Regions from separate parts of the Weissella tructae genome, predicted to be linked through region 1. Evidence: predicted binding sites of a transcription regulator. Region 1 holds the regulator's gene; each other region holds the start of a gene.
The links. Region 1 encodes HrcA, which represses chaperone genes, less so after heat shock. Its sites were predicted from a motif close to TTAGCACTCNNNNNNNNNGAGTGCTAA; they were not measured.
Positions count from the first base shown of each region.

Region 1 (4,985 bases):
TATTCGTTATTATTCATCACGATACCTTTCCATTTAACATCTTTCGATATAGCACAAAACGAGGCCGAAACCTCGTTAGTTGTGATTTAAAATCGATTACTTGTTATCTGATACGTCTTCGAAGTCACCATCAACAGTACCGTCGTCGTTAGCTGCGGCACCTTGTGCATCAGCTTCTGGCGCAGCTTGTTGGTATAGCTTCATAGCCATTTCTTGCGCAACCTTTTCCAAAGCTTCCTTCTTGGCCTTCATGTCGTCCAAGTTATCCGCTTCCTTAGCAGCCTTCAAGTCAGCAACTGCATCGGCAACAACCTTCTTTTCGTCTTCGGCAACCTTGTCTCCAACTTCTTCAAGCGTCTTTTCAGTGCTGAAGATCAATTGGTCAACTTCGTTACGCAAGTCAACTTCTTCCTTACGCTTCTTGTCAGCTTCTTCGTTCGCCTTGGCGTCTTCCATCATACGTTCGATTTCATCGTCTGACAATGATCCTGAACTTTGGATAGTAATCTTTTGTTCCTTGTTTGTTCCAAGGTCCTTAGCTGAAACTGACACGATTCCGTTACGGTCGATGTCGAATGTCACTTCAATTTGTGGTACACCACGTGGTGCAGCAGGGATATCAGTCAATTGGAATTGTCCCAAAGTCTTGTTATCAGAAGCCATTGAACGTTCACCTTGTAGCACGTGGATGTCCACAGCTGGTTGGTTGTCAGCGGCTGTTGAGAATGTTTGTGACTTTGATGTTGGGATTGTTGTGTTACGGTCAATCAACTTAGTGAAGACCCCACCCATTGTTTCAATACCAAGTGAAAGTGGTGTAACGTCAAGCAAAACAACGTCCTTAACTTCACCAGTAATCACACCACCTTGAACAGCAGCTCCAAGAGCAACAGCTTCGTCAGGGTTGATTGAGTGATCTGGTTCCTTACCAGTCAACTTCTTAACTGATTCTTGCACGGCTGGGATACGAGTTGATCCACCGTTCAAAATAACACGGTCGATGTCGTTCATTGTCAAACCAGCATCCTTCAACGCGTTCTTAACAGGCGCTTCGGCACGCGCAACCAAGTCAGCAGTCATTTGGTTGAATTGGCTACGTGACAAAGTCAATTGCACGTGCAATGGACCAGCATCAGTTGCTGTAATAAATGGCAAGTCGATTTGTGCTTCGTTTGATGAAGACAAAGTCTTCTTAGCAGTTTCAGCTGCATCCTTCAAACGTTGCAAAGCCAACTTATCATCGCGCAAGTCTACGCCGTTATCCTTCTTGAATTCTTCAGCAATCCAGTCGATAACCTTTTGGTCAAAGTCGTCACCACCAAGGTGTGTGTCACCGTTAGTTGACAATACTTCAAAGACACCGTCTCCCAATTCAAGGATAGAAACGTCAAATGTTCCACCACCCAAGTCGTAGACCAAAATCTTTTCGTCCTTTTCATCATTTTCCATTCCGTAAGCCAAAGCTGCGGCTGTTGGTTCGTTAATGATACGTTCAACTTCAAGACCGGCAATCTTACCAGCATCCTTAGTAGCTTGACGTTGGGCGTCGTTAAAGTAAGCAGGTACTGTAATAACAGCCTTTTCTACTTTTTCACCCAAGTAGTCTTCTGCGTAACCCTTTAGGTATTGCAAAATCAAAGCTGAGATTTCTTGTGGTGAGTAATCCTTACCAGCAGCTGAAACCTTGTAACCAGCTTCTCCCATGTGTGACTTGATTGATGCAATCGTGTCTGGGTTTGTAATCGCTTGACGCTTAGCAGTATCACCTACCAAGATTTCGTCGTTCTTAAATGACACAACAGATGGTGTTGTACGTCCACCGTTAGGGTTAGTAACGATCTTAGCGGCGTCACCTTCCATCACAGCAACAGCTGAATTTGTAGTTCCTAAATCAATTCCAATAATCTTTGACATAATGATATGCTCCTTTATTTTCGTAATTTAATGTTTGTAATAATTAACCTTAGTTGTAAACTGCAACCATGGCTGGACGAATCACACGATCCTTCAACAAGTAACCCTTTTGCAAAACTTGGGCAATTGTATCCGCTGGGTGATCATCATCAGCTGGTACAGATTGAATCGCTTGGTGATGGTTAGGGTCAAATGCGCCCCCAACTTCTCCAACAGCTACGATTTCATGTGCAGCCATTGCATCAACCAAAGTCTTCAAGACCATGTCTACACCTGTCTTAATTTGTTGCGCCGCTGCATCGTCAGCTTCAACTTGCAAGGCACGTTCCAAATTATCGATGGCAGGTAAGACATCAGTCGCCAACTTTTGGTTGGCGTATTTCAATGATTGGGCTTGTTCCTTAGCCAAACGCGTCTTCATGTTTTGCATTTCAGCTTGGTTACGTAGAAGCTTTTCTTCCGCTTCAGCCAATTGTGCTTTTAGTTCAGCAGTTTCATCAACGGCTTCTTCCAACACTGCATCCACAACTTCTTCTTCAGTTGCTGCGTCCAAAATTTCAACTTCTTCAACTTCACTATGTTGCTCAGTCATCTCAACACCTCTTTTCCTTTTAGTTTAATAATATTCACGCAATTGTGCTTTGACCCCTTCACGGAATTGCTCAAGCGCTTCTGTGGTTTGGCCATACATCATTGCGGTTGGCCCAATTAGAGCCAATGCGCCTAGCCCATGGCCAGGAACATCAAATGTCGTTGATAACAAACTATATTGTTGTAACAACGTTTGGTCATTTTCACGTCCAATGTTAATTGTGATTTGTCCCGGCATATGATCCACCAATTGGCGCATCGCTTGCGGAGACTCAATTAACTCATACACTCGCTTAACATGTTGCGGACTCACTTGATCAGAAAAATCTAACATGTTCAACCTGCCACCGATGAAGACATCATCACGAACAGTCCGTGCTAATACATCCCCAAATAGTTGCAAAAAAGCAACTGGCGTGCGAATCACACGCGCTGTTTTCATCGGGTAATCACTCGCAATCGTGGCCAATACATCACTGATTAACTGACCCACTAACGTTTGATTAATATATTGCACCATGTTGTCTAATTCATGAATGTCCATATCAGGTGGTAACCTGAAACTCTGACTTGTCACTTCACCATCATTTGTCACAATGATTGCCATGACTTGCTGTCCATCCAAAGGAACTAGACGAAATCCTGATAAACGATTCCCCCGCGATTCTGGCTTTAATGCCATCACCGTATAACCTGTTAACTGCGCTAGTTCTTCAACCGCACTCGCTAACACGTCATCAACTTGTTGAAAGTTTCGTGAAAACGCACGTTGCATCGCTTCAGATATAGGTCTATCTGCCACATGTTGCGGTAAAAGCGCATCAACATAGTGACGATATCCCGCTTCTGCTGGAATACGTCCAGAAGAGGTATGTTCTTTTTCAATGAAGCCTAAGCGTTCGAGCACAGCCATTTCATTACGAACCGTGGCCGAACTTACATTTAATTGCAATTCTTCAACTAAGACTTTCGAACCGACCGCCTTACCTGTTTGCACATAATTGCGAATTATCGCCGTTAAAATTAATGCTTGTCTTTCAGCTAACATCACACACCTCCTTGTTAGCACTCTTGTACACCTCTTGCTAACATCCTCTATATTACAGACTTATAAGTTCCTTGTCAACCTTTTTAGCACTCTTTAACAACGAGTGCTAAAACAAACTAAAAAAGAGAATCTACCCAATGGATAGACTCTCTTTTATATTGATTGATTAAATATTCACGCGACCTGCTTTAGTTTCAAACCAAACAAAATCCTTGTTTAGCTTAGCACCATACCAGATAGTTCCATCTTCATCGACAAATTGCTTTGTCACATGCAAAATTTCCTTATCAACAGCTGGGCGCAAAACCTTTGTATCTACAGGCATACCTTTTACTTCTTTATATAGATCATCTTCACGCTTTGTTTGATCAAAAATGAAATCAAATTTAACGTTTTGCACAACGGCACTTGATTCTTCTGACATCTTTCCAGATGTTTCCTTCACTTGAGATTCAGAAGAAGTACGCTTTTGTTGTTCTGATGACGTTGCTGATGAACTAGATGACATCACCTTTGATGATGTCTCTTTCTTCACAGAAGCAGGCGTTTCTGAAGAAGCTTCAACCATTGCCTTCTTCGCTACAGGCGCAATCTTTACAGCATTGGCATCAAACCAAACCTTTTGCCCATTCACTGTTCCATAGAACCATGTCACACCATTGTTAACCATTTGCTTGTCAACCTTAACAGTTACACCATGCTTCGCCTTACCAACATCCTTTGAGCTAGCAAATCCATATGGTGCTGTCGTATACAAACTGTCCTTACGTCCAGTTTGGTTAAACACATAGTTCTTATTCACAGCTGTTTGCTTCACATCTTGCACTTTTAGAACAGAACCTGAAAGTGAATCAAACCAAACCTTACGTCCGTTGATTTGTCCGTAATACCAGACAACACCGGTATTTGACTTGTGTTGCTTTTCAACCCATACAAGGCGGTTATTTGGAATCCATCCAGCTGACTTAGAACCAGCATATCGGAATGGCGCATTTTCAAACATACCGTCACGACGAGTTGATTGGTTTGTTACGAAGTACTTGCTTACCTTCGTAGTTGTTAATGGTGCAACCGGTAGATTAACAGCCTTAGAATCAAACCAAACCTTTTGACCATTAACTGTTCCATAGAACCACGTTACGCCGTTATTAACGATTTGCTTCTCTACCTTAACAGATGCATCATGCTTTGGCTTACCAACATCCTTTGAACCAGCAAATCCGTATGGCGCAGTAGTGTACAAGCTATCCTTACGTCCGTTTTGGTTAAAGACATACGTCTTGTTCACCGTTGTTTGTGTGACGTCTTGTACCTTTAATACAGAACCTGAAAGTGAGTCAAACCAGACCTTACGTCCATTAATTTCTCCGTAATACCAGATAGAACCAGTCTCTGACTTATGTTGCTTTTCAACCCACACAAGACGGTTATT
Region 1 covers NZ_CP007588.1:849,016-854,000, forward strand. Annotated here, with positions in the region: gene WS08_RS04120 (DnaJ C-terminal domain-containing protein) at 1-17, opposite strand, end outside; gene dnaK (molecular chaperone DnaK) at 97-1,914, opposite strand; gene grpE (nucleotide exchange factor GrpE) at 1,964-2,506, opposite strand; gene hrcA (heat-inducible transcriptional repressor HrcA) at 2,531-3,553, opposite strand; gene WS08_RS06775 (GH25 family lysozyme) at 3,720-4,985, opposite strand, start outside.

Region 2 (4,985 bases), 170 kb from region 1:
CACCTGCTAGCTTAGCCAAACGTTCTTGCAACTTTTCACGATCAAAGTCAGATGTTGTTTGGCTGATTTGCTTCTTCAACATGTCAACACGTTCAGCGATCGCATCCTTTGCCCCAGCACCTTCAACAATTGTTGTTGCATCCTTGGTAACATTTACCTTAGCTGCTTGTCCCAATTGTGCCAAAGTTGCATCCTTCAAACCTAGACCAAGGTCATCTGTAATAACAGTTCCCCCAGTTAGGATGGCAATATCTGCCAACAAGTCCTTACGACGGTCACCAAAGCCAGGTGCCTTCGCCGCAACAACGTTGAATGTTCCACGCATCTTGTTCAAAACCAATGTTGGCAAGGCTTCCCCAGCAATATCATCCGCAATGATGAATAGGGCACGTCCTTGTTCAACAACACTTTGCAATAATGGCAAGATATCTTGAATGTTGTTGATTTTCTTATCAGTAATCAAGATGTATGGATTTTCAAGTGCTGCTTCCATCTTATCTTCGTCAGTAACCATGTATTGTGACAAGTAACCACGATCAAATTGCATACCTTCCACAACATCCAATGTTGTTTCGATACCCTTTGATTCTTCAATCGTAATGACACCGTCGTTACCAACCTTGTCCATTGCTTCAGCAATCAAATCACCAACTTCAGCATTAGCAGCTGAAATAGACGCAACTTGCGCCACTTCTTCCTTAGACGAAACGGTCTTAGACATTTCGTGCAATGCCTTTACAGCTGTAGCGGTTGCTGTTTCAATTCCACGACGAACGCCAACTGGATTAGCACCAGCTGTTACGTTCTTCATCCCTTCGTTCACAATGGCTTGGGCCAAAACAGTCGCAGTTGTTGTTCCATCTCCTGCAATGTCGTTTGTCTTTGATGCAACTTCGGCAACTAACTTAGCACCCATGTCTTCAAAGTGGTCTTCTAATTCAATGGCCTTCGCAATTGTAACACCATCATTTGTAATGGTTGGTGCACCATATGCTTGTTCTAAGACCACATTACGTCCCTTAGGACCAATTGTTGTCTTAACTGTGTTCGCTAACTTGTCCACACCGATTTGCATCTTTGAACGTGCATCTTCAGCAAATTTAATATCTTTAGCCATGTCTTTTCCCCTTTTATATTCTGTTTTTTATCTTTTTAAATGATTTATATTTAAGTCGCTTAATTGCTGTTTGGCTTAAAGCACACCAATGATGTCCTTAGCATGCAAGACCAATAGATCTTCGCCATCAACAACAATTTGTGTCCCAGCGTATTGATCAAACAATACTTCATCACCAACCACAATTCCTTGTGGTGCAGTCAAATCACCCATTGTGTGCTCAGATACTGCCACAACAGTTCCCACGATTGACTTTTCTTGTGCATTTGAGGCTAACAAGATACCACCCACTGATTGTTCAGTTTCTTGCGCCAAACGCAAAACAACACGATCTCCTAAAGGCTTTAACATAATGATGTCCTCCACAATTTTTTATTAGCACTCTCGTTATCTAAGTGCCAATTCAACATAACTATCATATCATATTTAGCGCAAATAAAAAAGCATCCCACTCGATTAGGATGCTTTTTTATCGGAACTGCTTAAAACTCTTCCAAGGTCATTGAAAGCTCAGTCCAACGCTCTTCTAATTCTTCATTTTCTGTGTTTAAACGGGCACTTTCTTCAGACAATTGCGTCAATTGATACACATCTTGCGCCAATTCAGGGGCATTCATTTCTGTATCGATTTCAGCTAAGCGTGTCTCAATTGCGGTCATTTGCTTTTCAACGTCTGCTAATTCACGTTCCAGCTTGCGTTGTGCTTTCTGACGTTCTTTACGTTCTTGATTACTCAAGACTGCTTCAGATGGTTCATCTACTGCCACTGCTTCTTCGGCTTGCTTATTGGCAACTCGCTTTTCTAGATAGTAGTCATAGTCCCCATCAAAGAAAGTTGTGCCATCGGCTGTCAATTCAATAATTTCAGACGCAACTGAATTAATAAAGTAACGGTCGTGCGAAACAAAGAAAATAGTTCCATTGTATTCGTTCAAAGCTGTTTCCAACACTTCACGAGAATCAATATCCAAGTGATTCGTTGGTTCGTCCAGAATCAAACAATTTGCTTTTTCTAACGACAATTTTGTCAGCAATAAACGCGCACGTTCACCACCTGATAGTGATGACACTTTTTTATCAACGGCTTCACCACTGAACATAAATGATCCTAGAATCGTACGGACGTCCTTTTCAGGCATCAATGGATGGGCATCCCAAATTGTGTTAATCACTGTCTTGTTTTCATCAAGGACTTGTTGTTCTTGATCATAGTAACCAACCGTGACACTTGAGCCAATACGCATTGTGCCACCCAACAAAGGCAAACGATCTAGCAAGGTCTTAATCAATGTTGATTTTCCAACTCCATTTGGCCCAACTAAGGCGACCGCATGTTGCTTATCAACTTCAAGGTTCACATTCTTAGCCAATATTTCCGTTGGCCCATAACCAATTTTTCCGTCAGCCATACGAATCACTTCATTACCTGAGTCTTCTTCGGCCGCAAACGTAATACGCGCAACACCCGATTCATTTTGTGGTGCTTCAATCTTTTCCATGCGCTCCAATTGCTTACGACGTGATTGCGCACGCTTCGTCGTTGAAGCACGGACAATATTCTTTTGCACAAAGTCTTCTAACTTAGCAATCTCTTCTTGTTGCTTATCGTAAGCTTTTTGTTCACCAAGAATCTTTTGGGCTTTCAATTCCATAAAGCGACTGTAGTTTCCAATGTAGTGATCCAATTGACCAGAATGCATGTCATAAATTTCGTTAACGACACGATCTAAGAAATAACGATCATGGGAAACCACCAACAAAGCCCCATTATAATTTTGCAAGTATTGTTCTAACCAAGCTAATGTTTCCATATCCAAATGGTTAGTTGGTTCGTCTAAAATCAACAAATCAGGCGTTTCTAACAATTGCTTTGCAATTGCCAAACGTGTACGTTGTCCTCCAGACAATGAATCAATTTTACGGTCATAAAACGACTCATCAAAACCAAATCCATGTAAGACACTACGAATCGTGGCTTCATAACCATAACCATTTTTCTCTTTAAAATCATATTGCATTTGGTCATAATCTGTTAACAAACGTTGATAGGCTTCACCTTCATAATCTGTCACATTAGCCATAGCCGTTTCAACTTCACGCATTTTAGTTTCTAATGCAATCACGTCGGCAAAGACTTCACGCATTTCATTGTACACAGACAATGTTGAATCTAGACCTGAATTTTGTGCCAAATAAGCCACACGTAGTCCTTTTTTACGAGATATTTCACCTTCATCCGGTGTCGTTTCACCCGTAATCATTTTCAATAGCGTTGACTTTCCAGCCCCGTTACGACCAACTAGACCGACACGCCCTTTATCTTGAATTTGCATCGAAAGGTGTTCAAAGAATGTCACACCGTTAAAGCGACGCGTTACATCACTTGCTTGTAAAATAATCATTTTTTCATCCTATATTTTTATATCTTATATGTTTCCAATTCATTAACTAACTGGTCACGCCTTATTTGAACTGTTGTCGTACTTCCGAAACGAAATACAAAGAGCCCGTTATCACCGTCATATCCGTTTGCGCTTGTAAGCTCTTCAATGCTGTTTGCCAGTCATCCCCCCATGTTAATCGTGGATGCGTAAATGGTAAGCCAGCAATCGCTTGTCGGCTTCCTGGCGCTGTAAACGGCACAACAACAATTTTCAGATTGGTTTCCGCTAATAAATGGCGTAGCATTTGTTCGAAATGTTTATCAGCTAATGCGCTAAAAACAATCCCAACGGTTTTATCACCGTATGAGCTACGCAGTGTTTGAACCAAGGCATCAATCCCAGCGACATTATGGGCCCCATCTACAATCACCAAAGGATGGTCTGCCACAGTTTCAAATCTAGCGGGCCAAATGACATGCCGTAAGCCTTCTTGAATCGCCGCATCTGCAATCGTAACCCCTAACATCGGCGCTACTGTTTGTACGGTTTTAATCGCCACAGCCGCATTACCAATTTGATACTGACCATTCAGGTTTAACTGCACCGGTAGCTTATGCTGATCTATCACATACGTTAATTGATGATCTACTGTCCTCATGCCAAATGATTGACCGTAAACATATAGATCACTATCACGCTTCTGAGCAATATCTTGCACAACCGTTAACGCCTCTTGTGGTAAATCCCCCACAATCACTGGCTTACCCGGCGCAATAATATCGGCTTTTTGCTGGGTAATTTCAGTAAGCGTATCCCCTAACACATGCATATGATCATATGACACCGAAGTGATCACAGCTGCTAGTTTATCGGCGATAATCTGGGTACTATCCCACATCCCACCAATCCCAACTTCTAAAATCACCACATCTACAGGCATCTGTTCAAAGTACATAAACATCAAGACCGTTACAATTTCAAACTCAGTTAATTCAAAACCAGGATGTGCAACATCTTGCGCACGCACTAATGGTTCTAATCTTTGCACCAAGGTTAATAATTGTGCATCTGAAATTGGCCCGTTATTATCTTGAATTGTTTCATTGAATCGTTCGATAAACGGCGAGCTGAACAAACCAACTTGTAGGTTAGCAGCACGCAAGATGCTAGCCATCATTTGACTTGTTGAGCCTTTACCATTTGTTCCGGTGACATGAATATATTTTTGTTTGTGTTCAGGATGATTCAGGGTCGCCAAAATAAACCCCAACCGATCGAAAGTTGGTGTTTTGGTCCATTTATGACGCCCATGTATAAAGGCTAAAGCTTGTTCATATGTCTCAATCATTAGCTCACTCATCCCATTTTGATACTTCAATCGTATCATGAATGTTAAGAAACCTAAATGACCAATGTCAAAGCTTTATAACGGTATACAAAAACACCCACTATCAAATGATAATGGGTGTTTCCAACTTTTTAGC
Region 2 covers NZ_CP007588.1:1,018,555-1,023,539, forward strand. Annotated here, with positions in the region: gene groL (chaperonin GroEL) at 1-1,117, opposite strand, end outside; gene WS08_RS04960 (co-chaperone GroES) at 1,193-1,468, opposite strand; gene WS08_RS04965 (ABC-F family ATP-binding cassette domain-containing protein) at 1,600-3,519, opposite strand; gene WS08_RS04970 (bifunctional folylpolyglutamate synthase/dihydrofolate synthase) at 3,581-4,849, opposite strand.
Region 2: WS08_RS04960 (co-chaperone GroES) is a predicted target of HrcA. The motif match lies at 1,493-1,519, and genes of this name have one in related genera.

Region 3 (4,985 bases), 260 kb from region 1:
TCTTGAACTTCAACAGAGTAGTTTGTCACAGGCTTGAAAATCGCAACTGAGTCAGTGCTTTGGTGTGTCAAGCGGTACAAGTCCTTACGAGGTACTTGTCCACCGATGGCCAAAACAGGATCTCCTTCAGCGGTAGCTGTCATCAAACCAGTCACAAGGTTACCAACTCCTGGTCCAGAAGTCGCAATCATTGCACCCGGCTTACGTGTAATACGTGCAAAACCTTGGGCCATGAAAGCCGCGTTTTGTTCATGACGAACAACGACTAGTTCAGGTGAAACAGTTCCTTCTTCTGGGTGTTCCAATCGTTCGAATAGGCGGTCAATCTTGGCTCCTGGAATTCCAAAAACCAAATCAACACCGTGGTTGTTAAGACTGTCGACGATTAGGTCAGCACCGTATTGTTGTGAATCAGACATGTGTAAATACTCCTTTGTTTCTTTAACTAACTAATATAGCGAATAAACACATTGTACACCTAAACGCCACAAAATGAAGTATTATTTTTAAAAAATAATAAATAAATGAGTTTATTTAACATATTTAAAAAGACGAAAGTGCGTATTTGAAGAATTATAAATTGTGACAGGCGATAGTTTGTTAGAATAGTAGATGTAAGTAGTTACTATAAATAAGGAGGTGGTTGAATGGATATGGAAATGATTGAAGCACAACCTGAAGGTGGATTTAAAAGGGTGGTGACACCTATACCACTTTTGGGTGAGCATGATGTCTTAGTGCAAGTTAAGGCAACTGGCTTGAATCCAATTGATGGGAAGCAACGTACCGTTATTGAGAAACCTAAGGTTTTGGGATTTGATGCAGTCGGGATTGTTGCGCAAGTAGGCGCATCAGTACAAGCCTTTCAACCTGGGGATCGTGTTTTTTATAGTGGAGACATTGCACGACCGGGAAGTTTAGCAAATTATCAACTTGTTCGTGAAGAGATTATGGCGCTAGCGCCACAAAATCTAACAGACGTTGAAGCAGCGACGATTCCGTTAACCTTTTTAACAGCCTATGAATTGTTGGTTGATAAATTCGGATTAGTCGCACGTGAAGGTGCGGCTACTGGGCAGACACTATTTATTGTTAATGGCGCTGGTGCAGTTGGTCGTGTCATGACACAACTCGCAAAATGGATGGGGATGCAAGTCATTGCAACTGCATCTACAGTGGAAAGTCAGAATATGGTTCGTGCGAATGGTGCGGATTATGTTGTGAATCATTATGAAGACTACTTACAAGAACTAAAAGAAAATGGTTGGACAGATATTCCGTATATCGCACTATTACATGAACCAAATCGACATTTTGCCAAGGTTGCGGAATTAATCGCACCTTTTGGTCATATTGGGATGATTGTTGCGCCTGATGGGCCTGTGGATATTGGCTTAGTAAAAAATAAGTCTGTTTCATTAGATTGGGAATTTATGTTTGTCAAAGCATCGAATGAACTATTAATGGAGACACAAGGTGCTGCATTGGCGCTAGCTGCTGAATTAAGTGGTGCTGATATTATTACGCCATATGTTGGAGACGTGTTTGCTATTTCTGATATTAATAGTATTGAAGAGGTTTTTATTTATATGGACAATAGTGAGACGTATGGCAAGGCTGTAATTCGTCGGGTCGATTAGTTTTAAGCGAACTTTATGAGTTATTTGGACGGTTAAAGTTGTTTGGTCAAAAAAGGTTTAACGTTTTTGGATTTCTTGTGTAACGTTTATGTTACAGTACGATTAAAAATATTTCTTAAAAACTTGCACTCTAACAATTAGAGTGCTAATATAGATATATGGAATTGGATATAAAATAAATTCCAGTAAGATTTACTTTAAACAAACAAGTACAATACTAAAAATGAATATGGAGGGTGTTATTATGGCACAAGACAATTTTGGATTTTCAGATTTTGACGATATTTTTCGGATGATGAATGATGACATTGCACGTCAACAACGAATGTCTCGTCAACAACCTCAACCACAAATGCGACAACAACAAATGCGAAGCCAACAACAGGTTCCGCAACAAGAACAAGGACTATTAGATCAATATGGAATCAACATGACTGAGGAGGCTCGTCGAGGTAATTTTGATCCCGTGATTGGTCGTGATGATGAAATTCAACGAACGATTGAAATTTTGAATCGTCGTAGCAAGAACAATCCCGTATTAATCGGTGAACCTGGGGTCGGTAAGACGGCTGTGGTTGAAGGTTTGGCACAAGCGATTGTGAATGCGAAAGTACCAGCTAAATTACAAGATAAAGAAGTGATTCGTTTGGACGTTGTGTCACTTGTTCAAGGAACTGGTGTACGTGGAGAATTTGAAGAGCGTATGCAAAAGTTAATGGACGAAGTTTCACAACGAAAGGATGTTATTCTATTCATTGATGAAATCCATGAAATTATGGGTGCTGGTGGCACAGGTGAAGGTTCAATGGATGCTGGTAATATTTTGAAGCCAGCATTAGCACGTGGTGATTTCCAACTATTGGGAGCCACAACATTGAACGAATACCGTCAAATTGAAAAGGACGGTGCGATTGCACGTCGTTTCCAACCAGTTATGGTGGATGAACCAACAACCGAAGAAGCCAATTTGATTTTGAAGGGCTTGGCACCTCGTTATGCGGAATACCATAAGGTAACTTATTCTGATGGTGCCTTGGAAGCTGCTGTTGATCTATCAAATCGTTACATTACAGATCGTTACTTGCCAGACAAGGCGATTGACTTGATGGACGAAGCCGGATCTGTAAAGAACCTATCTGTGAAGATTGGTGACCCAAAGGAAATCGAAAAGAAGATTCAAGAAGCAGATAATAAGAAGATGGAAGCCGCCAATGAGGAAGACTTTGAAAAGGCTACTTATTGGAAGGACCAGGTTAACCAATTAACACTTCAATTAGAATCAATTAAGAGCCAAAAGCCACAAAATGAAGCTGCAACAACTGTCACAAAGCGTGATATTGAAAAGGTTGTGGAACAAAAGACTGGTATTCCAGTTGGTGAATTAGCAGAATCAGAACAAACACAACTTAAGAATTTGGATAAGGACTTAGCCGCACATGTTATTGGGCAAGATGAAGCGACTGAACGTGTAGCACGTGCTATCCGTCGTAACCGTGTCGGATTTAATAAGTCTGGTCGTCCAATTGGAAGTTTCTTGTTTGCTGGACCAACTGGGGTTGGAAAGACTGAAACAGCAAAGCAACTAGCCAAGGAATTATTTGGAACTGATGAAAATATGATTCGTTTTGACATGTCTGAGTACATGGAGAAGCATTCCGTTTCTAAGTTGATTGGTGCGCCAGCAGGATACGTTGGTTATGAAGAGGCTGGACAATTGACGGAAGCAGTTCGTCGTCATCCTTACTCACTTGTCCTATTGGATGAGGTTGAAAAGGCACATCCAGATGTTATGAATATGTTCCTACAAATTTTGGACGACGGTCGTTTAACAGACGCCCAAGGGCATGTTGTTTCCTTTAAGGACACGATTATCATCATGACATCAAATGCAGGACAAGCTGGTTTTGATCCAGAAGATGAAGATCAACCAGATTTGATGACACGTTTGGCACCATACTTTAAGCCAGAATTCTTAAACCGTTTTGATGCAATTGTTGAATTCAGTCCATTGAGTAAAGATAACCTACTACACATCGTGGACTTGATGTTGAATGATATGAACCATGCGATTGCGTTGAAGGGATTGCACATTGATATCACAGACCAAACAAAGCGTAAGCTAGTTGACCTAGGTTATGATCCTGCAATGGGAGCACGTCCACTACGTCGTGTTATCCAAGATCAATTAGAAGATCAAATTGCCGACTTCTATCTAGACAATCCAAATGTTAAGGATTTACGTGCTGAAGTACGTGATGACGAAATTGTGATTGTTGCAGAAACAGATCCTAACAAGGAAAAAGCTGATGAGAAGTTAATGAAACATGATAAGAAGGAAGCTGAGAAAGATGCAGAATTAGCAGATATTGCAAAAGAAGCGCATGATTTAGCTGAATAATATAGAAGAACTGTCAGGTAACTGGCAGTTTTTTTATTGTTCTTGTGAAATATAAAGTTACAGCGAAACATTCTAATAGGAAGAAAAAATAATGCAAATCATATGAATAATAGCTGTAAACCTTGTTGTGTAGCCGTTTTCAGGCTTTCTTAAAGAAATCGTCTTTGATTTTTGAGACATTCCTGTAACATAAGCGTAAATAAACGTACATGCTTATGGTATCTTCTTGAAAAACGCATTGCATATACTAAGTCTTGTAATTTAAGTTAGAAATTAAAACAAATAAAAAAAAGCAAAAATCTATTGGAGAAATTAATCTTATGAATACTACTGTTAAGAACATGTTGTTAGCCACCGCTGGAGCCGCCGTTTTGATGGCTGGGTCAACTGCTTTGGGATCAGCTGACACAACTAAGATCACAATCATGTCAGGTGACACTTTGTCACAACTTGCTATCGATTACGATGCAACAGTTGAAGACTTGGTTTCTTCAAACAACATCAAGGATGCTAACAAGATCTGGGCCGGAGACAAGTTGGTTGTTACTGGTAAGGCTGTTAAGGACTTGAAGTTGACTGCAGAACAAAAGGAAGTTGTTGCTGAAGTTAAGGAAGAAGTTGAAGTAAAGCAAGCTGAACAAGCTGCTGTTGAAGCTCCAGCTGCTGCCCCAGCACAAGTTGAAGCTCCAGTTCAAACTGAAGTGTCAACATCTGCAAAGACTAACAAGTCACAAAACACTGATTTTGCAAAGAAGTACGATGCACCGCAAAATTACTCAGCTGTTAATACTTACCCACAAGGGCAATGTACTTATTTTGCAAAGGCCGCAGCTCCATGGGTTGGTAACAACTGGGGAAATGCTGCTGACTGGGCAGCTTCAGCCGCTGCAGCAGGTCGTACAGTTAGCTCAACACCTACAGTAGGTGCAGTTGCTGTATTCGCACCA
Region 3 covers NZ_CP007588.1:1,110,280-1,115,264, reverse strand. Annotated here, with positions in the region: gene alsS (acetolactate synthase AlsS) at 1-419, opposite strand, end outside; gene WS08_RS05430 (alcohol dehydrogenase catalytic domain-containing protein) at 648-1,640, shown strand; gene WS08_RS05425 (ATP-dependent Clp protease ATP-binding subunit) at 1,885-4,038, shown strand; gene WS08_RS07005 (COG3942 and LysM peptidoglycan-binding domain-containing protein) at 4,359-4,985, shown strand, end outside.
Region 3: WS08_RS05425 (ATP-dependent Clp protease ATP-binding subunit) is a predicted target of HrcA. The motif match lies at 1,763-1,789, and genes of this name have one in related genera.